DNA from 3 places in the Planococcus sp. VCh962 genome. Region 2 is predicted to be linked to each of the others. Evidence: riboswitches for the same ligand, from Rfam matches in the RefSeq annotation. Region 2 holds a riboswitch; each other region holds the start of a gene.
The links. Region 2 has a riboswitch for S-adenosylmethionine ahead of AC3AQ9_RS04620 (aliphatic sulfonate ABC transporter substrate-binding protein). Riboswitches for the same ligand answer to the same signal wherever they lie in the genome.

Region 1: another riboswitch for S-adenosylmethionine. It lies ahead of AC3AQ9_RS12585 (LLM class flavin-dependent oxidoreductase); the one in region 2 lies ahead of AC3AQ9_RS04620 (aliphatic sulfonate ABC transporter substrate-binding protein).
Region 3: another riboswitch for S-adenosylmethionine. It lies ahead of AC3AQ9_RS09215 (O-acetylhomoserine aminocarboxypropyltransferase/cysteine synthase family protein); the one in region 2 lies ahead of AC3AQ9_RS04620 (aliphatic sulfonate ABC transporter substrate-binding protein).

Annotation. Positions count from the first base shown of each region.
Region 1 is NZ_JBYLHS010000003.1:264,556-272,443, forward strand. Features, by position in the region: gene AC3AQ9_RS12560 (TRAP transporter large permease) at 1-485, shown strand, start outside; gene AC3AQ9_RS12565 (amidase) at 519-1,952, shown strand; gene AC3AQ9_RS12570 (tartrate dehydrogenase) at 2,006-3,109, shown strand; gene AC3AQ9_RS12575 (hypothetical protein) at 3,171-3,527, shown strand; gene AC3AQ9_RS12580 (GNAT family N-acetyltransferase) at 3,573-4,121, opposite strand; SAM riboswitch class I at 4,444-4,550, shown strand; gene AC3AQ9_RS12585 (LLM class flavin-dependent oxidoreductase) at 4,670-6,061, shown strand; gene AC3AQ9_RS12590 (sodium:solute symporter family transporter) at 6,177-7,682, shown strand; gene AC3AQ9_RS12595 (hypothetical protein) at 7,750-7,888, opposite strand, start outside.
Region 2 is NZ_JBYLHS010000001.1:910,221-918,108, forward strand. Features, by position in the region: gene AC3AQ9_RS04595 (DUF8832 domain-containing protein) at 1-526, shown strand, start outside; gene AC3AQ9_RS04600 (class I SAM-dependent methyltransferase) at 580-1,242, shown strand; gene acsA (acetate--CoA ligase) at 1,406-3,130, opposite strand; gene AC3AQ9_RS04610 (ABC transporter ATP-binding protein) at 3,132-3,845, opposite strand; gene AC3AQ9_RS04615 (ABC transporter permease) at 3,860-4,699, opposite strand; gene AC3AQ9_RS04620 (aliphatic sulfonate ABC transporter substrate-binding protein) at 4,713-5,702, opposite strand; SAM riboswitch class I at 5,856-5,968, opposite strand; gene metG (methionine--tRNA ligase) at 6,357-7,888, opposite strand, start outside.
Region 3 is NZ_JBYLHS010000002.1:379,884-387,771, forward strand. Features, by position in the region: gene AC3AQ9_RS09205 (hypothetical protein) at 41-826, opposite strand; gene metX (homoserine O-acetyltransferase MetX) at 1,047-2,060, opposite strand; gene AC3AQ9_RS09215 (O-acetylhomoserine aminocarboxypropyltransferase/cysteine synthase family protein) at 2,073-3,362, opposite strand; SAM riboswitch class I at 3,465-3,580, opposite strand; gene AC3AQ9_RS09220 (glycerol-3-phosphate acyltransferase) at 3,712-4,353, shown strand; SAM riboswitch class I at 4,481-4,594, shown strand; gene AC3AQ9_RS09225 (methionine ABC transporter ATP-binding protein) at 4,733-5,764, shown strand; gene AC3AQ9_RS09230 (methionine ABC transporter permease) at 5,754-6,404, shown strand; gene AC3AQ9_RS09235 (MetQ/NlpA family ABC transporter substrate-binding protein) at 6,484-7,323, shown strand; gene AC3AQ9_RS09240 (M20 family metallopeptidase) at 7,412-7,888, shown strand, end outside.

The DNA.
Region 1 (7,888 bases), on a different contig from region 2:
CTTTATTCGGAAAAATAGTAAAAGAATCAATCAATATCTCAGCAATGATTTTCCTCATCATTGCAGCTGCGAATATTTTCGGAATGTTTTTGACTACCGAACAAATTCCGCAAATGGCTACACAATGGATAGAGTCAAGTTCCGCAAATATCTGGATTTTTCTGATTGCTGTTAACTTGATGTTTTTCGTATTAGGAATGTTCCTGGATGCTGTTTCTATCATATTAATTACATTGCCGATTTTGCTTCCAATTCTTGCATTATTCGATTTAAACTTAATTCATTTTGCTATTATCATGACCATAAACATGGAATTAGGAATGATAACGCCTCCAGTAGGTTTGAATCTATTTGTAGTAAGTGGAATTACCAGGGAAAAAATAGGGAATGTTGTGCAGGGCGTATTACCGTTTTATGCTGTTCTAGTAATAGGGCTGGTTATAGTCATTGCATTTCCGGCAATTTCTCTTTGGTTAATCCAGTGATATTAAAAAAATGAAATGAAGGTGGCAAAGTAAATGAAAACAACAGAAGAGCTGATAACTTATGATATTCAGAAAGTTTCACAGTTAATTAAAGAAAAAAAAGTATCTCCGGTGGAACTAGCTAAACAGCTCTTAGAGCGGATTGAAAAAATCGATTCATTAATCAATTCCTTTATTACCGTTGATGAGGCAGATGTAATAGAGCAAGCGAATGTTGCAGAAAGGGAAATAGAAGCAGGTACATATAGAGGCCCGCTTCATGGAATTCCTATCGGTTTAAAAGATTTAATCTATACAAAAGGCATAAAGACAACAATGGCATCTGAAATATATAAAGATTTTGTCCCGACATATAATGCAACTGTAGTAGATAAATTGAAAGAAGCCGGAGCCATCATAATTGGAAAATTGAACACCCATCAATTTGCGTACGGTCCAACAGGTGATCGCTCATTTTTTGGGCCGGTTCGGAATCCCTATGATCTTGAAAAAATGACAGGAGGATCAAGCAGCGGATCTGCTGCTGCAGTTGCGGCTTGTTTGTGCTACGGTTCCTTGGGTACTGACACAGGGGGATCGGTTAGGGTTCCCGCTTCCTTCTGCGGTGTTGTCGGGATGAAACCAACTTACGGACTTATCAGTAAGCACGGCGTCTATCCTCTTTCTTGGACACTGGATACTATCGGACCTCTGACCCGGACTGTAATGGATAATGCAATTCTTTTAAATGCTCTTGCCGGATACGACCAGGCTGATCCATCTTCCGTTCAGCATAAACCGGAAAATTTTTTGAGAGATATTGATAAAGGAATCGAAGGGGTGAAAATCGGGTTGCCCTCTAAGTTCTTTTTTGAGGACATGAACGAGGAAGTAAGAGTAAGTATCGATAAAACTATCGAAGTGTTGCGGAATCTGGGCGCTGTTATTAGTCCTGTGGATTTACCGAATATTGAAAAATTCTCTGATGCGCATAAAGCTATTTTGCGAAGCGAGGCATTTGCAGTTCACGAGCAGAATTTAAACGATTATCCCGATATATGGGATGACGAAGTAAAAGAACGACTGTTTACTGCGTTGGAGACGAAAGGATACGAATATGCCCAAGCGTTACAGGCCAGACAACTTGCTAAAGAAGAGTTCAATCAAATACTCGATAAGGTAGATGTAATTTTAACACCTACCTTGCCTATCCTGCCTCCTAAAATTGGTGAACGCCATGCTGATCTTGAAAAGTACGTCGGCCAGCATATTCGCTGGTCAATCATTAAATTGACGGCACCGACAAATCTTAACGGTTTTCCCAGTTTATCGATGCCTTGCGGCTTTTCTGCTGACGGGATGCCTATAGGGGTTCAGCTGATTGGACGAGAATTCAATGAAGCGACATTATACAGAATAGGTTATGCGCTGGAATCGGAACTATCAATTAATACAGCAAGATATAATATATCTGACTCAGTAATCTAAAAGAGCTATTCAGTACGATATCGTTTAACAGCTTCTTAAAAGGAGGGCATTGGATGAGTGAAACGAAAAAGTTCAAGCTGGCGGTAATACCTGGAGACGGCATCGGCAAGGAAGTCGTCGCGGCTGGGCTTCAGGTCTTGGACCATTTGGCAGCAGAATCAGGAGGGCGTTTTGCCTTTGAGAAAGACTCATTTTTGTGGGGATGCGAATATTACCTGGAACACGGCAAAATGATGGGTGAAGACGGTGTCGAAAAGATGAAGGAGTACGACGCCATCTATTTTGGAGCAGTCGGCTTTCCTGGAGTGCCGGATTCCATCTCCTTATGGGGACTGCGATTGGCAATTTGCCAGGGTTTGGACCAGTGGGCAAATGTGCGGCCGATCGAATTTTTGCCAGGAGTGCCAAGACGTCTCAATCATCCGGATGTCGATAAATTAAACTGGGTGCTTGTCCGTGAAAATTCCGAAGGTGAATATTCAGGGATCGGCGGCAGGAACTTCTCCGGCCGTGGCCTTGGCAAGGAAGTGGCGGTGCAGTCCGCGCTCTTTACCGAGCACGGTTGTGAACGGATCATCCGCTTCGCTTTTGAATTGGCGCGTACACGCAAGCGCAAAAAGGTGTTGAGTGTGACAAAAAGCAATGCCCAGCAGTACGGCATGGTTCTCTGGGATGAAGTATTCGTCCGCGTCAGCAAGGAATATCCGGATGTCGAGGCGGAACAGGGCTTGGTCGATGCTGTAGCAGCTCATTTTGTCCTGCGGCCGGAAGAGCTCGAAGTTGTGGTAGCCTCTAATTTGTTTGCGGACATCTTATCCGACCTTGGCAGCGCGCTTGCAGGCAGCCTGGGTCTCGCGCCAAGCGCAAACCTCAACCCGGAGCGGAATACTCCAAGCATGTTTGAATCGGTCCACGGTTCCGCGCCAGATATCGTAGGCAAAGGCATCGCGAATCCAATCGGTTCCATTGGCAGTGTAGCGATGATGCTTGATCATCTTGGGCTTAAGGAAGAAGCGGAGCTGCTGAACTGGGCTATTGCTGAAACGACGCGCCAAGGCATCATGACACGTGATATCGGAGGGACGCATGACACTCAGGCAGTAACAGATGCAATTATTGAAAACTTGTCTGCTGTAAAGGAGGAAGTTCATAAATGAGAATTAAGAAATTGACTGGAAGCGGATGCGGATAGAAGAACCGGTGTATTGAAAGAACTGCTTGGCTCCAACGGAAACGAGGTGGACGTCTGCAAAATCCGGATTGTGGGCAGGCAGTAATCAATCCGGCGGAAATCATCAACCAGCTATAAGAATAGCTATTGGTCTAAGAAAGGCGATCCATTCCAAACCGGGATGGACTGTTTTACTATCGCTTAAAAGGTTTCAGTTGTTCGGCGGCGTCATCGTGCTGCCGGTCATTGGAATGCTAATTGGACAAGTCAGTGGGCTGTTCCTGCTCGGGATCCAGCTGACGCTGCTGATTTCAGCAGGGCTTCTGATCGTCAATTTGATGTTGCTGCACCGGATTTCCAAGTACAATGACCGCTTTGTTTTATTTGAAAAACAGATTCATTAAATCCAAAACAGCCCGGCATCTCAAATGATGCCGGGCTGCCGTTATTCAATTTCCGAAATGGATAGCTTCCCATTCGGGGCGCAAAATCCCCATCACGATGACGTCAAAGCGTTTGCCGTCACGGTAAACCATCGAGCGCTTGCGGCCTTCTATTTGAAAGCCCGCTTTTTCATATGCCCGGATGCCGCCTTTATTGTACTCGATCACTTCGAGGCCGACCCGGTCCAGGTTCAATTCATGGAAAGCATAGCGGAGAATCAGTTTCAGCGCATCCGATCCGTAGCCTTTGCTGCGGTCCGCGGCATCCCCGATGCCGATGGCCATCATCCCGGCGCGGTTATTCCATTCAATTGAGTGGATAACAATGAAGCCGATCAAACGGTCTCCATTAATTGTTCTCAGTCGGAAATAAGCTTCATTAGGGTTCGGGGCGCCTTCACCAGAAAGCTGCTCCCGGCTGCGGGGAAGGGCGAACTCGGTATCGACGTTCCGCAGATATTCCGCGTCTTCTCCCCATTGCAGCATGATGTCTGTGTCTTCTTCTCGCGGCAGTGAAAGCTTCAGCTTTTCACCGGTAAAAAGGTTTGAAGTAATGGTTGTCATGTCAGTCTCCTTAGCATTTGTGATTTTTCAACACCTCATTAATTGAAAACCGGTCTGTCATACGCAATAACCTCAACCCCTTAACCTGTAGTAGTTCCATCATAGAATTTTTAATAATGGATGGCAATAAACAATGTGGAAAAGTTGACGGTAAAATAAAAAGATTAAGAATTTTAGAAAGCGCTTTAAACACGACAGGGAAAAGGTTCAAAGAAAAACCTGTAAATTAATACCGGAATAAGTAGTTATAAAATTTGAAATGTTTGGTTGACTTTAATATTTCCTAGTATTATGATTGGATTTAAATTTAATAATCTTATCCAGAGAAGCCGAGGGACTGGCCCATTGACGCTTCAGCAACCTCTGACATTTGTCGGAAAGGTGCTAATTCCAGCAAGATTTTTTCTTGGGAGATAAGAGAGCGGATTCTGTCCATTTACGCAGCCCTCTTTTCTCGATTGTTGAGAAAAAGAGGGCTTTTTATATTTTCTGCTGTCGGTGCCGCATAAATTTAACGATTAAAAATGAGGAGGAAGAATATGACGAAGAAACGGATTTACTTGAACGCATTTGAAATGGTATGTGCGGGTGGGCACCAGTCCCCTGGCTTATGGGTACATGAAGACGATCGTTCCCATACGTACACAGACAGTGAATACTGGATTGAACTTGCCAAGCTTTTGGAAAAAGGGAAATTCGATGCGGTGTTTTTGGCGGATGTGCTGGGTACTTATGACGTTTATAACGGATCCCGGGATGCCGCGCTCCGCAATGCCGTACAGTCTCCGGTCAATGATCCGCTGCTGGTCGTGCCGCTGATGTCTTCAGTAACTAAACATTTGAGTTTCGGGGTCACAGCTTCGGTCAGTCATGAACATCCTTATACATTTGCGCGGCGCATGTCGACACTGGATCATTTGACGAAAGGGCGGATCGGCTGGAATGTGGTGACCTCTTATCTGAAAAGTGCTGCGCTCAATATCGGTCTGGAAGATCAAATGAACCATGACCAGCGCTACGACTTCGCAGCTGAGTTTCTGGAGGTCTGCTATAAGCTATGGGAAGGAAGCTGGGAAGAGGGCGCTGTCGTCCGCGATAAACAGACGAAAGTCTACACCGATCCTTCAAAGGTCAATGACATCCGGCATGAAGGGAAATATTTCAAAGTGCCTGGCGCGCACTTGTCAGAACCTTCGCCGCAGCGTACACCGGTGTTGTTTCAGGCAGGCGCTTCACCGCGCGGCCGTGAATTTGCAGCCAAGCATGCGGAATCCGTCTTCACAGCGGGACCGACAACCCAAGTAGTGAAAAAGGGAGTAGCCGCATTGCGGGAACGGATCCAGGCAAACGGGCGCAATCCCGAAGATGTCATCGTCTATACAACATTCACGGCCATCGTCGGCAAGACGGAAGAGGAAGCGCAAGCCAAATACGAGGAACTGAAAAGCTACGTCAGTTACGAAGGAGCTCTTGCGCTGCTCGGCGGCTGGACGGGCATCGATTTTTCAGGCTATGATCCTGACGACACGTTGGAGTATATCCAAAGCAATGCCATGCAGTCAGCGGTGGAAGTATTTACACGTGCCGATCCGGACCGCAAATGGACCATCCGTGAACTTGCCACATTTGTCGGCATTGGCGGCAGAGGGCCCGTCGCAGTAGGGACTCCAGAACAGATTGCGGATGAAATCGAATATTGGGCGGAAGAAACAGGCGTTGACGGCTTCAACCTCGCCTATACGCTAGCCCCTGGCAGTTTTAAGGACTTTGTTGAACTCGTCATTCCTGTCCTGCAGGAACGCGGCCTTGTCCAGAAAGAATATGCAGAAGGCACATATCGCGAAAAAATTTATGGAAAAGGCCAGACCGGATTGAAAGAAACGCATCCCGGAGCAAGCTACAAACAATTGCACCAGCCGGTTGAAAACTAAGGGGGAGTGGACATGATTACAGCTTACTGGATTGCAGTCGCGGTTTTCTGGATTGCCGGACTGGCACTATGGGATAAGATCTATCCAAAAACGAAGCAGAAAGGAGAGGAAAGCAATGAGTGAAAATACAACATGGCTACTGCCATTTATTATCGTAATGCTTGTCGGCTATTTTGCATGGACGACGTGGCTCGGCAAGAAAGGCGCTGTCCACAGCGGTTCGATGAAAGGCTTTGCCCTTGCTAAAGGTAAAATAAGGCCGTCTTTGGTCGGCCTGAGTTTCGGCGCTTCCTACGCGAGCGCGAATTTATTCCTCGGCGTCCCGGGCTGGGCCTATACATATGGGTTGTCGACATTATGGTACACCATTGGCTGCTTTGGCGTCACATGGCTCGGTTTGCTGCTGTTCACGAAGACCTTCTGGCGCTATGGCCAGAAAAATGGCGGCAGCCTGACCCTTCCACAATGGCTCGGCAATCGCTATAATAGCAAAACGCTTCAAGTGCTCGTGGCACTTTTGGTATTGTTCAATATCTATTATATTGTTGGCCAGAATGTTGGGCTTGCCACGATGTTTGAAACGGTCATCGGCATCCCGTATATGTGGGGCATTGCGATCGGCGTCGGCATTACCATTGTCTACGTCAGTCTCGGTGGCGCTTTTGCCCAGATAGTCAGTGACGGTATACAAGGCACCGCGATGGCGGTTGTTTCGATCCTGCTGTTCCTCTCGCTGCTGTGGACGATTGGTGGGGGCATGAATGTCTTCGGAACACTTTACTCGGAACTCCGTGCAATCGATCCGGCGTTGGTGGCACCGCTCTCAAACGGTGGCCCTTTCTATAGCGGCTTTGCTATTTTAAGCATCCAGTGGCTGCTGTTTTCATTCGTACTGCTGCCGCATTTGATGAACAAAGTGTTGACCGTTGAAAAAGAAGAGGATTTGCGGACCTTCACTTTATCAGCCGGGTTTTCCCTCTTCGTCTTATCCGTCTTTTCGGTCTTTGCCGGCCTTGCGGCACGCGTTATCTTGCCGGGTCTCGCTTCAGCGGACAGTGCCATCCCGGCCTATATCATGGAAGCCTTCCCGGTTGTCATCGTTGCCTTGCTTGTCATGGGATTGATTTCCGCCATCCTGTCGACAACCGACAGCCTGTATCTCGGCATCACCAACAGCATCGGCAATGACCTTTATAAAGTTTTAGCGGTACCACTGCTGTACAAAAACAAAGACCTGTCTGAACAGGAACTCGATGGTAAAGTGCTTAAAGCCTCGAAAGTTTCCTTGATCTTCATCGGGCTGGCATCGCTGTATATGTCGTTCAGCCGGCCGGAATCACTGGCCTTGCTGACCAGTTTCGGTACATCCGCCATCATCAGCGGAATCGCAGCGCCGATCTCTCTCGGCTATTTCTGGAAGCATGCCAATAAAGCCGGAGCCATCGCTTCGGTCGTTAGTGGAGCGGGCTGTTACATGTTGTTGACCAGTTCAGGGATTGTCGAACACGTCTTTCAGGCTATGTTCTTCAGTTCCGCGCTCGGCTTCGTCTTCATGATTGGCGGAAGCCTGCTTGCGGAAGTGGCAAAAAAACGAGGGAAAACAGTGCAGCAGGCATTATGAAATAAGCTGCATGAACTGGATGAATTGAAAACAAGGAACTCCCATTATGAGGAGTTCCTTGTTTTTGTTAAAACGCATATTGGAACAGGCCGTAATACAGAGGCCCGAGCAGGATGACCGTCGAGATTGCCATGAACACTGTGCCGGCGGTACCGGTTGCCGCTTCCGGTTCTTCTGCTTCAAACCGGCTTTTCAATTTAAATGCA
Region 2 (7,888 bases):
AAATTTAGAAACTTTTTTACACGTTCATCCTACAGAAACTAGTGTAGGGGACTTTGAAGTGGAGGTGGACCTCCCCACCGGACGTTATCTGGTTTTCACAGATATTAATCCCGTCAATAGGTCTTACACCATCGAACCGGTGGTTGTAGCAGTTGGTGAAGCATCCGAAGTCACCATAACCGATTTGCGCATGCTTGCGAAAAGTGACAGCCCGACAAAAGAAATTAGGGGCAAGGCCGTTACTATACAGCAGCCTACATTGTTTGCCGGCAAGCCGGCTACTTTCTCTTTTGATTTAAACGGAGAAACCCCTTTGCCGTATTTGGGTGCATTGGGACATGTCGTTGTGCTGGACGGACAAGGGAAGCAATTTATCCATGTGCATCCTGCATCAACAGACCATCCTGTGTTCCAAACCCAATTTCCATCTTCAGGATTCTACAAACTTTGGGCGGAATTTCGCTTCGCTGATACGGGAGTCCTCGCCTTTCCTTTTATCGTGGAAGTTGCTGAACAAAACAACTAATGTTCCCTTATTCCTTTAGAGATGGCTGAAGTTCCTGAAAGGATGCGTTCTTCATGAAGGAAAACAAACAAGAAACATATATACCGGCGCTCAAATACCATTGGCTGACTCGCTTTTATGATCCGTTAATTGCCTCGGGAATGCGGGAAAATAAGATGAAAATGCATTTGATCAATCAAGCTTCCCTTCAATCTGGTGAGGTGGCATTGGATTTGGCATGTGGCACCGGGACACTTGCCCTTTTAATCCAGCAAACACACCTCAATGTACAAGTGATGGGCGTCGATGCTGATCCGCAAATATTAGCCATCGCCAAAGAAAAAATGAAAGAGAATCGAATCAATCAAGTTTTCTTTAAAGAAAGTTTTTCTGATCAGCTTCCATTTTCCGCTGACCAGTTTCATCATGTATTCACAAGTTTGTTTGTTCACCACTTGACGCTCCAGAAGAAAAAGGAAACATTTGAAGAAGTGTGCCGAGTTCTCAAATCAGGCGGCCAATTTCATGTCCTTGATTTTGAAAAACCGCAAAACGCCTGGATGCGCGCAGCATTTCTCCCTGTCCAGTTCTTGGATGGATTCGAAACCACTTCACCGCATGTTACAGGGATTATTCCGTTCTTGTTAAAGGAGACCGGCTTTGCGGCCATTGAAGAAACCGGAAAATTTTCGACGATTGCCGGAACAATGAGGGCATACAAAGCTTATAAACCTTGAACTGTTTAAGTTTCCTAAATGTTTCTTTTAAAGCTTATTGAAAAGGATGCAAATTAAAAGGGAGAAAACATGCTGATAGAAAGCATGTTTTCTCCCTTTTCTAATAAAACTTCTCCCTATTTTTGCTTTACTTCTAATAATTCGTCAATGTAAAAATGATTATCTATCTTTGCGAGTTGACCAAATGATTTGATTTTCCCTTAGCTTCTCTGGCTTTTAATTCACGGCGAAGCACTTTTCCACTGATCGGGGTTTTGGGCAGCTCTTCGAGAAATTCAATTTCCCTCGGAGCAGCATGGGCCGCAAGCCCGCTGCGCACAAATAAGCGCAATTCTTCTAATAACCCGTCGCTTTCCTCATACTCTTTGTTCAAGACGATAAAGGCCTTCACTATTTCCCCTCTTACGGCATCCGGCTTTCCAATAACACCCACTTCGGCAACCGCTGGGTGTTCAATCAGCTTACTTTCAACTTCAAATGGCCCGATTCTTTCCCCTGAAGAGTTGATCATGTCGTCACTTCTTCCTTGAAAAAAAACATATCCGGTTTCATCGATTGTTGCCAAATCGCCGGATAAATACCAGCCATCAAACGGGAAATACGACGAGTATTTAGCCGGATCTTTCCACACTTCACGCATAATCGATGGCCAGTTTGCTTTTAGGGCCAATTGGCCGACAGCCCCCACTTTTAAAATTTCACCATCATCGCCTAAAATAGCCGCTTCAATTCCTGGGAACGGTTTTCCCATTGACCCGGGCTTGATCGCTTCAGATGGCAAGTTGACGATTAACTGAGCTCCTGTTTCCGTCATCCACCACGTATCGTGGATGCGGTTTGAAAGTGTCTCTATTCCCCATCTCACAATTTCCGGGTTCAATGGTTCACCGACGCTTAGAATATGCCGGATTTTTGTAAGATCATAGTTCTTTGTCAGTTCATCGCCTTGTGCCATCAGCATTCTGAAGGCCGTCGGTGCGCTGTACCAGACCGTTACACCCGTTCGCGCTAAAATGTCATACCATTCTTTGGCGCCAAATCTGCCTCCGTGAATAACAGTCGTCGTGCGGTTCAGCAATGGAGCGAACACGCCGTAGACGGTCCCGGTTACCCATCCTGGGTGGGCCGTGCACCAATAAATATCGTCTTCTTTTAAATCCAATACCCATCTGCCTGTGATGTATTGCTGAATCATCGCCCGATGCGCATGGATTATTCCTTTCGGTTTGCCTGTCGATCCGCTTGTATAATGGATATTCAATCCATGCTCAAGATCTACCCATTCAATTATGTTTTCTTCTGCTTCAATTTTCCTTGCTTCTTCAAATAGAGAGATTTCATCTCCCGTACATTGTTCCGGTTCAGCTGTAATTAAAACGGTTGTTAAAGATGGCAATTGATCCCGCTGAACCCGTTTCACCAGTTCAGGTGATGCGATCAAAAAAGTTCCTCCGCAATCCTGGATTCTTTCTTTTACGGCATCTTCCATAAATGCTTCAAAAAGCGGCCCTACGACAGCTCCAAGCTTTATGGCTGCCAGCATCGCAATATGGCAATCCGGGTGCTTCGGCAAAAATACAAATACGAAGTCTCCTTTTTTCACCCCTCGATTTTTCAACACCGTCGCCCATAAATCCGATTTTTCTTTTAATTCACGATATGTAAGTTTGTATTCTTCGTTGTCTCCAATATAATGAAGTGCAGTTTTTTCACCATATCCTGCTTCAACATGCCGGTCTGCACATTCATAGGCCATATTCACTTTTCCTGTTTGGGACCAGCTAAAATTCGACTCGACTTCTTTCCACGAGAAAGCTTCCCTGTTCGACAGCTCTTCTGTGATATTATAATTATCCTTTTTCGGATAAATGATCGTACTGTTCGCCATTTTACTCGACCGCCTTTCTAGTTTGCAGTAATTTCAGTATCTCTGATTTTTTCTCCGCAAGAAGTACACTTCCGCGATCTCTCGGTTTTACAGCTTCCACTGCCAATTCAGCTTGAAGATAACCCGGCTGGCCGCCCAAGATGAAGATGCGGTCGCATAAATATAGGGCTTCGTCTATGTCATGCGTCACAACCACCATCGTGGATAGTTGCTTCTTTTGGATTTCCAATAATAAATCCTGCAATTGCATTTTAGTGAAGGCATCCAGTGCACTAAAAGGTTCATCTAATAGCAGAACACCGGGTTGCCCTATCAGCGCGCGAGCGATTGCCGTTCTTTGAGCCATTCCACCTGATAAATCTTTCGGGTAATAATCTCCGAAATCGCTTAACCCCACTAAATCCAAGTAGTCCTGAACTTCAACTTTATTTACATCTTTATTTCCAAACAAGATGTTATCTTTGACCGTGAGCCAAGGCATAAGCCGGGGTTCCTGAAAAATCATGCCAATGGGCTGCTCGCCCACTTCAGCAATTTGTATTTTTCCGTCGAAGTCCTGATCCAGCCCAGACAAAACCCGAAGAAGAGTACTTTTCCCGCACCCACTCGTTCCCAGAATGCCAACGGTCTCACCTTCTTGAATAGAAAAGGACAGATTTTTGAATCCAGCCAGTCCGTTATTGAACGTTCTTGAGGCCTCTTTCACTTCCAACATCTTGACCACTCCTCTTATTGTTGGTTCTGTAAATTATCCTGCCATCTCAATGCACGTGCTTCTAACCCTTTCAAGAGAGCGTCCGTGGCTTTCCCGAGTATGGCAAACAGGATGATGCTTGCCATGATAAGTTCAGGCGAATACGTATTCTGGCCTACAACCAGTAAATAGCCGAGTCCTTGGCCGGCACCCATTAATTCAGCAGCAACTACGAACATCCAACCTAAACCGACGCCGCTGCGCAAACCTACAAGAAAAGACGGCAGCGAAGCCGGCAAAATGATGCGGCGCACAATTTGGAATGAAGTAAAGTGATAAATCTTTCCTACTTCTATCAGCTTCCGGTCTACCCCTTGAATACCAGAGACGATATTCAAATACACCGGAAAGAAAACACCGACCGCAATTAACAGCACTTTGGATGGTTCTCCGATTCCCATCCATAAAATGAATAATGGCACCCAGGCAAGGGAAGGGATGGATCTGAAGGCTTGGATTAATGGATCCACAAGCTGTTCAAACCATTTGAAATAACCTACGAAAGAGCCCAATACAAGCGCTGTGAAAGCCCCGGCAAAAAATCCGATCAATACCCGAAGAAAAGTAATGCCGATATGCCCCCAAAGGGTTCCATCTTGGGCCATTTCTAAAATCTTTTGAAAAATAGTGGTAGGGGCCGGAAAAACATAGGTGTCTATCAAGCCAAAACGGGCGGCCGCTTCCCATGCGACCAAAAGAGCGATCGGCAATACCGAGCCGAGTACAAGGCCTCTTGCTTTAGTTGAATCTGCATGGGATTTTGACTTTTTATTTTTCTCTATCAGAAATTCGTTTGTTTTAGCATTGACCGTCATCCAACTCGTCCCCCTATTCTGTTGCGATCACTTTTTTGGCAAATCGATCAATGATTAATTCATTCACTGTTTTTTCGATATCTTGATCGCTTTTGATCACATTTTCTGCCTTCAAGACTTCGCCTGCCTCTTTTAGTGCCTCGATTTGTTTATTACCGGGAATCGGGTCAGAAAAATCATTTCGCTCGATGCTCTTCTTCGCCACTTCCAACTTCATGTCCGCTTGCTTTGCTAAGATTTCAGCTGCTTCATCCGGATTTTCCACAACCCATTTCCGTGCTTTTTCATATACCTCAATTACTTTTTCTACAACTTCCGGATTCTGTTCTGCGAACTCTGATCGCACATTCAATGTGCCATATGTATTTTTATCGTGATCACGCACAAATAAATTTGCACCAGAATCAACTTCAACTCTCGCCATATGCGGGTCAAGGCCTGCCCACGCATCCACCTGTCCAGTTAACAAGGCATTGGCACCATCCGCATGCTGTAAATTCACAATTTCCAAGTCCTTCGATGAAAGACCGGCTTCCTGCAGTGAGCGCAGAAGGAAGATATACGGATCCGTCCCTAAAGTTGCGGCAACTTTCTTTCCTTTCAAATCTTCGACTGTTTTTATCGGCGAATCTCCTGTCGCTACCAATGCAGTCCATTCTGGTTTCGAATAAATATAAACCGACTCGATCGGTGACCCATTCGATTTTGCGATTAATGCCGCTGCTCCCGCAGTAGAGCCAAAATCCACGCTTTTAGAATTTAAAAATTCCAAAGCCTTATTGCTTCCTTGGCTAAGAACCCATTCAACCTCAATGCCTTCTTCTTCAAAAATTTCTTCTGCCCATCCAAACTCCTTTAAAGCCAAACTCGTAGGTGAGTAATATGCATAATCAAGAACTACCTTTTTCAACTTTCCTTGTTCTTCCCCTTGTGCATTTGAACAAGCCGTCAGGATAAGTGACGCACTTACAATAAACAAAACCAATGCAATAATTTTCTTCATTCCGATTCCTCCTAAAATAAGTTTTATTTTTTCTTTAAAGTTTTGAAGACTTAACCAATTCGCTTACTAGGTTTTACCAAATAGACTTTCCTCCTTTTTTAGATTGAACATACAAAAAGCCCCCTTCAATTAAGAAGAGGGCAATAAATCCTCCTCTTATCTTTCCGATTCCTTCGAATCAGTAGGATTTAGCACCTTACCAGAATATAATTCTGGTGGTTGCCGGGCTTCACAGGGCCTATTCCCTCCGCCGCTCTTGATAAGAGTACTATTCACTTTTAAATGTACAAATTTTCAATCAATCGAACCATTGGGAATTATCATACAATAAGATTAATTTAAAAGTCAACTAATTTTTGATTTTTTTTACTTTTACCTTAATTTTAAAACATTGCTTGAAAGAATTTACATTACTATTTTTCATTGCTCAATTTCCATTCTACTCCAGCCCTATCCTTGAATGGACCCGATCATTTTCCTTCTGGCACTGGAAGATTATTCGTTGTTCCGAATTCAAGCTCTGCAAGGGCTTTCCCCTCTCATGCGGTCGAGCCAGTATATTTAAGTTGCTAGTATCACCTAGGTTGCAGCTGCTTTTTTCTTCATTAGTGTTCTTCGACTTTTATTCGTTTGCAGCATTAAGTGAAATACCTCTTAACTTGATTTGGAGTGACGAATTAGCTTGTCTAGCTCTTCTTCAATTCTTTTCACATCATATCTTTCAAACAAGGGCTTGATATTCGATATTTCTTCTGCTTCGCAAGTTGTATACTCCCAAGTCAACTTCTCGATTTCTAATATTCCTTTTACTTTTTCAGTTGAAAACGGCAAAAACGGGTTCAATAATTGAATGACATTGGTGATAATCAGCACGCAATTGGCAATCGTTTGGTCGCAAGAAGCTCGATTTTGCTTTAATTCCTTCCAAGGTTCTTTTTCATCAAAGTATTTATTGGCATATCGGATAAAGGAGAAAACTTCTTCAATTCCTTGTTTAAAATGAGCATCCTCTATTTTTTGGCCCACGCTCTCATATAGCCCTTCAATTCTACGTTTTAAATCCGGTTCTATTTCCGCTTTCGGGATCCTTCCTTCATAGCTTTTTTCAATAAATTTGAGGGTGCGGTTGATAAAATTCCCATATGCACCTAACAGTTCACTGTTATGGCTATAAATGAATTCCCTCCAGGAAAAATCCGTATCCCGGTTTTCCGGTGCATTGATCGACAGGAAATAACGGATCGAATCCGGATCATACCTCTCCAGAATATCCGGGACCCAAACCGCCCAGTTTTTACTCGTCGATATTTTTCGCTTTTCAAGCGTTAAGTATTCATTGGACACAATGTGAGTCGGCAGCCCTTCAACCCCGATCCCTTTTAAAATAGCTGGCCAGATAATGGAATGAAAAGGGATGTTGTCTTTGCCGTGTACGTAGTAAGCAATAGTTTCTTCCTGCCAATACTCCTGATCATCCTGCTGTTTTTCTTCTGCCCATTGCCGGCTGGCTGAATAATAACCCGAAACAGCTTCTATCCAGACATAGACCTTTTTATCCTCATAGCCTTTTACCGGCAAGGGCACGCCATTCGGCAAATCCCTTGATACGGCCCGGTCCAGCAGCCCTTCTTTCAAATAACGTTCGGATAAATGGATTGCATTTTCGCGCCAGGCATTCTTCTTTTTTGCTTCTCTGACGTAAGCCGCAAGTTCTTCCTGAAAAGCACTTAACGCGAAATAGAAGTGTTCCGTCTTTTTCACGGTCGGGACATTCCCGCAGATTTTACATTTCGGCTCCAATAAATCCAACGGATCCAAAATCGTGGAACAGTTGTCACATTGGTCTCCACGGGAAGTGTGTGAACAGACTGGGCAAATTCCTTCTACATATCGATCTGGAAGAAATTGCTGGTCGTATTCACAATACATCTGATCAATTTCCTTTTTATAGATATGGCCATTATCCATCAAAGTTAAAAATATTTTTTGGACCGTTTGATGATGAAAAAAACCATCTGTCCTTGTGTAGATATCATAGGTGAATCCGAGCCGGGAAAAATCATTTGAAAATTCTTGGTGATAATGGTCTGCTACCTCTTTTATGGTCTTTCCTTCTTGATTGGCCCGAATGGCAATCGGCGTCCCGTTGCAGTCGCTGCCTGAGACATATAAAACGTTCTCGCCTT
Region 3 (7,888 bases), on a different contig from region 2:
CATCTTAGCCGAGATTTCGGCTAAGATGCTTTTATATTTTTTATTTAGGGTAGCGGATATACTGGCGCTGGCCTTCGATGATTTTTTTATTATCTTCGATCATTTTATCGTAATTCAGCTTTTTCATGTTTTCAAAATCTTCATCTGCAATCACATTCAAGCCATTCAGGTTCTTGCGCATTTTTTCCGTATTGTCGGTGATGCCTAGAACAAACTTCTGCAGTTCTTGCCCAAGCCCATTCCAGCCTTCAGATTTTTTAAGAAAAGAAGCAAAAGATTTGATTTCAGCGTTTTTTTCCAGCAGCAACTGTAAATTCATGTATTGATACAGAGTCAGCAGGTTTGCCGTTTCCTGTGTCTTCATGACGTCTGCTTCAACAATTCCCTTGCGGACTAATACGTCATTTTCGTAATAGTTCTTGTAGTCTTTTATTAATGAAGTCAGGTTCTGCTGTATCTTCCATAGCTCTGCAAAAGCTTCTCTTCCTTCTAAAACAGCTGAATCCTGTGTAGCAACAGGGATGCTTAACGGTTTTGTAAAATATGCTGCGTTTATTTTCAAATAATCCATGCCAATATTGAAAATATTATTGCTCAAATCACCGAAAAGAGCTAAATGGCGTTGAGCTTCCAGCGCTTCGTCGCGGTCTTCTTCACCTGGGGTCACATAAGCAGTTGCAACAGACGCATTGTTTTTAGTGAATCCAGCCATGTAATAAGGCTTGCCATTCACCATCCAATAAATCGGATTTACAAATATGCCTTCTGTCCATTTTTTATGCTTCTTAACTTTTTTCAGGAGCTGTTTCGTCGACTCTTCATGCACAGGGCTTCTCTCCCTTGTTCAATATTATTCACTGCTGATTTAATGGTACCACATTAAATGCTCATTGTTATTATATTCCAAAATTTTTCATCGCCCTGCAGCTGATCTCTTTTCATTCTGGTAGCCTATTCCATTTAAAAATGTTAAATTTTCATTTTAAAATTGTCGCATTAAAGAGAATCATATAAAACCGATTCTCTCAAAAAAGAAAAAACTCATGCTAAGGCATGAGTTGGGGAACTACTAAATGATTCAATTTCTTTTTGATATGGTTGCTCCATTTCTCAAATTCCACGAGAAAACCATCGTGTCCAAATTGCGTTTCAACGATTTCCCAAGAGGCATTCGGCAGCCCTTGAAGCCAAGGGATCAATTGCTCACTCGGATACAGCAAGTCTTTTGTAAAGGATAAAGAAAAGATTTCCACTTCTATTCTTTCTTTTGATACATCATGGGTATTCATCGCTTTCAGCAAGGTCAAGTAACTATTGGCATCAAAACGCCTAGCCAATTTTTTCCCTTGATAATCGAGATAAGATTCCACTTCAAAGCGTCCCTCATTGGAACAGCGCCGAAACCTTTGATCAAACAGGTTGCCGCTTCGGTAAGTAACCATTGCGGCCATGCGCGCCAATTCAAAGCCTTTCAGTTCAGAGGAATCCGCATAATTTCCATTATTGAAAAACGCATCATTCTCTATCGCTTGAATGCCAAGCCAATTAAAAGCTACTCCATAATCACTGTATGCCGGTGTAACAGCGAGCGGAAGAATAGCATCCACAAAGTCCGGGTATAAATGTCCCCATTCCAGCGCCTTCATGCCGCCCAGCGATCCCCCGAGGACCGCTGTCAGATGAGTGATTCCTAATTCCTTTAGCGCCTTATACTCTGCCCGCACCATATCACGGATGGTAAGGTCCGGAAACGAAGCACGGTATGGCTTACCGGTTTCCGGGTTGATGGACATTGGCCCTGTTGATCCGTTGCAGCCACCCAGCACATTAAACGTAATGACTTGAAAAACGTTTGTATCCACGGCTTTCCCTGGTCCGATCAATCCTGACCACCAGCCCGGATTTTCAGCATTGCCGACTGCAAATTGATCACCGGTTAAGGCATGGCAGACGAGAATCACAGGAGCATCTTTTTTGCCACATCGTTCGTAGGCAAGCTCTACGTTATGCAAGATTTCCGTCGACTCCAGGGTCAGTGTTCCTATGGATACTGTCGTCATTTCCGTCGCCTCCTATACGTTCTCGAGTACCGCTGCCTGAATGGCTTGTTCAAGGTCGGCAATCAAATCTTCCGGATTTTCCAATCCTACCGATAAGCGGATCAATTCTTCTGTAACGCCTGATAATTCCAGTTCTTCTTTTTTCAGCTGCTGATGCGTTGTTGAGGCCGGATGAATGATCAGCGATTTCGCATCTCCGACATTTGCTACATGGGACCATAACGCAACGCTGTCAATCACTTTGCGTCCAGCTTCGCGTCCGCCTTTGACGCCAAAATTGACAATCGAACCGTATCCGTCTTTTAAGTATTTCTGTGCCAATTGATGAGACGGATGATCTTCAAAACCGATGTAATTAACCCATTCCACTTGAGGATGGTTTTTCAAGTATTCGGCTACAATACGGGCATTGCTGTTGTGGCGTGGAATACGCAAATGCAAAGTTTCCAGTCCCTGTAAAAACGCGTGAGCACTTTCGGCACTTAATGTCGGACCGAAATCACGCAGCAATTGGACACGCAGCTTAGTCGCGAAAGATACACCTTCCACATCGATGCCGAAGCGGATGCCATGATAGCTTTCATCCGGCTGCGTATAGTTCGGGAACTTTGGATTGTTCCAGTTGAATTTCCCGCCATCTACAACGACACCGCCGATAGTTGTCCCATGTCCGCCAATCCACTTTGTCGCAGAATGGATGACAACGTCAGCGCCGAATTCAATCGGGTTGCTTCCGTATGGTGAAGCGAAGGTGTTGTCAATCAATAAAGGAATTTGATTCTCATGGGCAATATTTGCCACTGCTTCAACATCAAAGACATTCAAGCTCGGATTTCCGATGATTTCCCCAAAAATCGCTTTTGTCTTATCTGTAATGGCTCCACGGAAGTTTTCCGGATTCGTGCCATCCACGAATTTAACGGTGATGCCATAACGCGGCAATGTGTTGGCAAAAAGACTGTATGTACCGCCGTAAAGATTGGCGTCCGCCACAATTTCATCGCCTGCTTCTGCTATGTTCAGGACAGAAAAAGCAATGGCTGCCATTCCTGAAGATAAAGCTACCGCTGCTGTTCCGCCTTCAAGAAGCGCCACGCGCTGTTCAAAAACGTCAACCGTCGGGTTCATGATGCGTGAGTAAATATTTCCTGTTTCTTTTAACCCGAATAAATTCTGGGCATGCTCCGTATTTTTAAACACATAAGAAGTCGTTTTATGGATGGCTACCCCTCTGGCTCCAGTTACTGGATCCGGTTGCTGTGCCCCATGCAATAAAAGCGTTTCAGGTTTAAAGTTTGTCATTTTGTTTCCTCCTAAGGTTTTTTTGATGGAAACCATGGTTGAGGAGGAATAGAAAAAAGCCCCCTTCACTTAAGAAGAGGGCCGTCATATACGGATTGCCTCCTCTCATCTGCCAGATCCCGTCGTCCCGGATCTGTAGGATTTAGCACCTTTCCAAGCGTCGCTTGTTGGTTGCCGGGCATCATAGGGCCTATTCCCTCCGCCTCTCTTGATAAGAGTATTCAGATTTAGTTTTCCATCATGTTGAGAAGTATAAAATAAAACAAATAATTTTGTCAAGTGCATTTTTTCAAAAGATTTTGAAACCTATTACTTTTTTATACGTTTACAGTAATAGAGGTGAACAATAATGATTGTATGGATTGCACTTGCACTTATTTTAGGTTATTTGATCGGCTGTCTGCATGGTTCTATTGCTGCCCAGCTGCTGTCCGGCGTAAATGTCAAAAAAGAAGGCGTCAAAAATTCAGGAGCATCAAATGCAGCCATTGTTCTCGGCTGGAAATATGGAGCACTGGTAGCTTTTCTTGATATTCTTAAAGGAGCGGCTGTTGTGGCAGGTTTCCGCTTGTTGCTGAGCGGCTCTTCTTTCCCTGATGAAATGGTTTGGATGCTGCTGTTCTTCGCAGGAGCCGGTGTCATTTTCGGCCATAACTTTCCGTTCTATATGAACTTTGATGGCGGAAAAGGAACGGCTTCTGTCATCGGCGTCATGTTAGCCCTTGATTGGAAGCTTGGCCTGGCCGGCGGGCTGCTGCTTGTGCTGGCAGCGCTGGCTACCGACTATTTGGTGGTCGGAGTTCTCGTATTATACGGCATGTTTTTTGCCATCGCCTACTGGCCGGCTGAAGGGTTATGGCCTTTAGTAACAGCCTTCGCCTTGTTTGCCATGGCGCTCTGGAAGCATCTCGAAAACATCGCACGCATTAAAAATGGAACAGAAAATAAGGTCTCTTCTGTTTTCCGGAAAAAACCGGCCGGCTCCGCCTAAGATGCCCGCCGCTCTTGGGTCAACTCATATTTTTCTGTATTAAGTTAAATTTTTATTGCAAATCCCCTTGACTTATTCGTTATTTCGCAATAAAGTAAACATTACAAATCGAATAACGTACATCACTTTCTTATCCAGAGAAACCGAGGGACAGGCCCTTTGACGTTTCAGCAGCGGATTCGCTATATGCGAAAACTGTGCTAACTCCTGCAAATGCGATTTTGCATTTGGAAGATGAGAGCGAGATGGTTTCATGCCGAAGCCTTCTTTTTTCTTGTCGATAAGAAAAAAGAAGGCTTTTTTTCGTTCAATAATTAGGAAAGATAGAAAAGTACGCAACAAGATTTGCAGAATTCCCACAGCAAGAGGAGGCAGACAGATGATTCAATTTGAAAGGGTTGCAAAAACCTACCAGTCCGGCAAACAGGAAATCCATGCATTGAACGGGATTGATTTAACTGTCGAAACCGGTGAAATATATGGCGTCATCGGGTTCAGCGGCGCCGGCAAAAGTTCATTGATCCGAACGGTCAATTTGCTGGAACGGCCAACAACCGGCCGGGTTTTAATACACGGCAAAGACATATCTACTTTATCCAGCAAAGAAATACGGGAAACACGGAAAGACATCGGAATGATTTTCCAGCACTTTAATTTGCTGAATTCGAAGACCGTTTTCCACAATGTAGCCATGCCGCTTATTTTAGCGAAAACGCCAAAAAACAAGATCAAAGAGCAAGTCAAAGATCTGCTGGACTTTGTTGGCCTTGCTGACCAGGCTGAAAAGTATCCGGACCAGCTCTCGGGTGGACAGAAACAGCGTATTGGCATTGCCCGCGCACTTGCCACTAATCCTTCTGTTCTCTTATGTGATGAAGCAACGTCAGCCCTTGATCCGCAGACGACGCAATCCATTCTGGAATTACTCCGGCGCGTCAATCGTGAATACAATATCACTATATTATTGATTACGCATGAAATGGGTGTTATTCGTGAAATCTGTGATAAAGTGGCTGTTCTCGAAGCAGGAAAAGTGATTGAACAAGGAAGCGTATTCGACGTATTCACTAAACCGCAACATCCCACTACCCAAAGGTTTGTCCGGTCAGTGATGAACGATGAACTCCCAGAATCATTGCTTAACCAGATTCAGGATCCTAATCGCAGCCATGCGATTTACCGCATCCAATTTACCGGATCTGCGGTCGGACAGCCATTGATGTCGAGAGTTTCCCGCGAATTCAATTTGGATCTCAATGTGCTGTTCGGCAATATTACAGAACTGCAAGGCTCGCCTTACGGCAATCTGATTGTAGAGTTTTCTGGTCCTCCTGTTGAAATCCAGCAGGCCTTAAAAGCTATCCGGAGCGACACAGTCAAGGTTGAGGAGGTAGCAAACTATGCTAATTGATAACGAACAAATTTTAGAGGCCCTTTGGGAAACGGTTTATATGACGGGAGCTTCCTTTTTCTTTTCATTGATCATTGGATTCCCGCTTGGCATTTTGCTGGTTGTCACCCGCAAAGGGCATTTATTGGAAAACGAATCGGTTTCAAAAGTACTGAATGTCATCATCAATATTTTCCGGTCCGTGCCGTTTATCATTTTGATGGTTGCCATTATTCCACTGACCCGGCTGATCGTTGGCACATCCATCGGAACAGCCGCTGCCATTGTCCCTCTCGTCTTTTACGCTGGCCCTTATATTGCACGGCTGATCGAGAACTCGCTCTTAGAAGTCGATAAAGGCGTTATCGAAGCCGCTCAGGCAATGGGCGCTTCGCCAGCCCAGATCATCTTCCGCTTTTTAATCCCGGAAGCATTAAGTTCACTGGTGCTGGCCCTGACCATTGCAATTGTCGGTTTAATCGGGGCATCCGCTATGGCTGGTGCAATCGGTGGCGGCGGTCTCGGAGATTTAGCGATTACCTATGGATACCAGCGCTTTGACACATTAGTCATGTTCATCACCGTTGCCATTCTTGTTGTCCTTGTGCAAGGCGTCCAATCGTTTGGCAACGTCTTATCAAAACGGGTCAGAAGAAGTTAAAAATTGCAGGCAGCATGTGTGAAATTTTAATTGATTGCCAAACAATATTAAAACAAACAACTATTGGAGGAATAACAACATGAAGAAAATTACATCCCTTTTATTACTGGCCTTGGTGGCTTTGATCCTAGCAGCGTGCGGAGGCGGCGATGAAGAAAGTGCTGATGGAAACAGAAAAGTCACACTTGGCATCAGTGGTTCGGACACGACAATCTGGGATTATGTAGCGGAAAAAGCTGCAAAAGAAGGAATTGACATTGAAATCGTTACGTTTTCGGATTATGTCGCTCCTAACATGGCGCTTGCCGAAGGAGAATTGGATTTGAATGCTTTCCAAACCATTTCCTATTTCGATGAATTTGTTGCAGAACATAATATTGACATCGTACCCATCGGTTCAACAGTTATTGCACCGATGGGCCTTTACTCAGAAAAGTACAAGTCCATTGACGAACTTCCAGAAGGTGCTCAAATTGCTTTGCCAAATGAAGCAACAAATATGGGACGCGGATTATTGCTATTGCAAGAGGCTGGATTGATCAAACTTTCTGAAGATGCTGGATTGACTGGAACAGCGGATGACATTATTGAAAACCCCAAAAAAATCGAGCTGGTTCCAATGGTATCAGGTCAGACACCACGCGCTATGCCGGATGTAGCTGCTTCCATCATCAACAACGGCGTTGCGGTTGACGCAGGATTGAATCCGACAGAAGACCCGATTGCCCGTGAAAGTGAAACAGCGGCGCCTTATATCAACTTAATTGCTGCCAGCAAAGAAAACGCTGATGATCCTGATTTCTTGAAAATCGTTGAATTATACCAACAGGAAGATACAGCAGATTTCATTATTGAACATACAAAAGGCGCCCAGATTCCGACATTTGTCCCTGTAGAAGAGCTAGTGGATTATCAATAAAGAGAAACTTCAATCAGCGGGGCTTCATTCCGCTGAATGCTCGGTTGATTCTATAATAGTGCCCAGTAAATTTTGAGGAGGAAAATCAATGACAGCTATCAAAGAAGCAGCGTTAACCATTTCCCAGTCCATCAATTCCAAACGCGAGGAATATATCGCGACAAGCCAAGCGATCCATGCCAAACCGGAAATTGGCAATGAAGAATTCTTCGCCAGCGCCACGCTGGTTGAATTGCTTGAAGATGCCGGTTTTAAGGTGGAGACAAGTGTTGCCGGCCATGAGACAGCCTTTTTTGCCAGCAAGGAAAGCCCGCTTCCCGGCCCGACAATCGCCTATTTGGCCGAATACGACGCTTTGCCTGGAATTGGCCATGCATGCGGCCATAACATCATCGGCACGGCCAGTGTTGCCGCAGCAATCGCGCTGGCGGAAACCTTCCCGGCTACTGGCGGACGTGTTGTGGTTCTGGGGACTCCTGCTGAAGAAGGCGGTCCGAATGGCAGTGCCAAAGGAAGCTTTGTGAAACACGGTTTGCTTCAAGGCATTGACGCGGCGTTGATGATT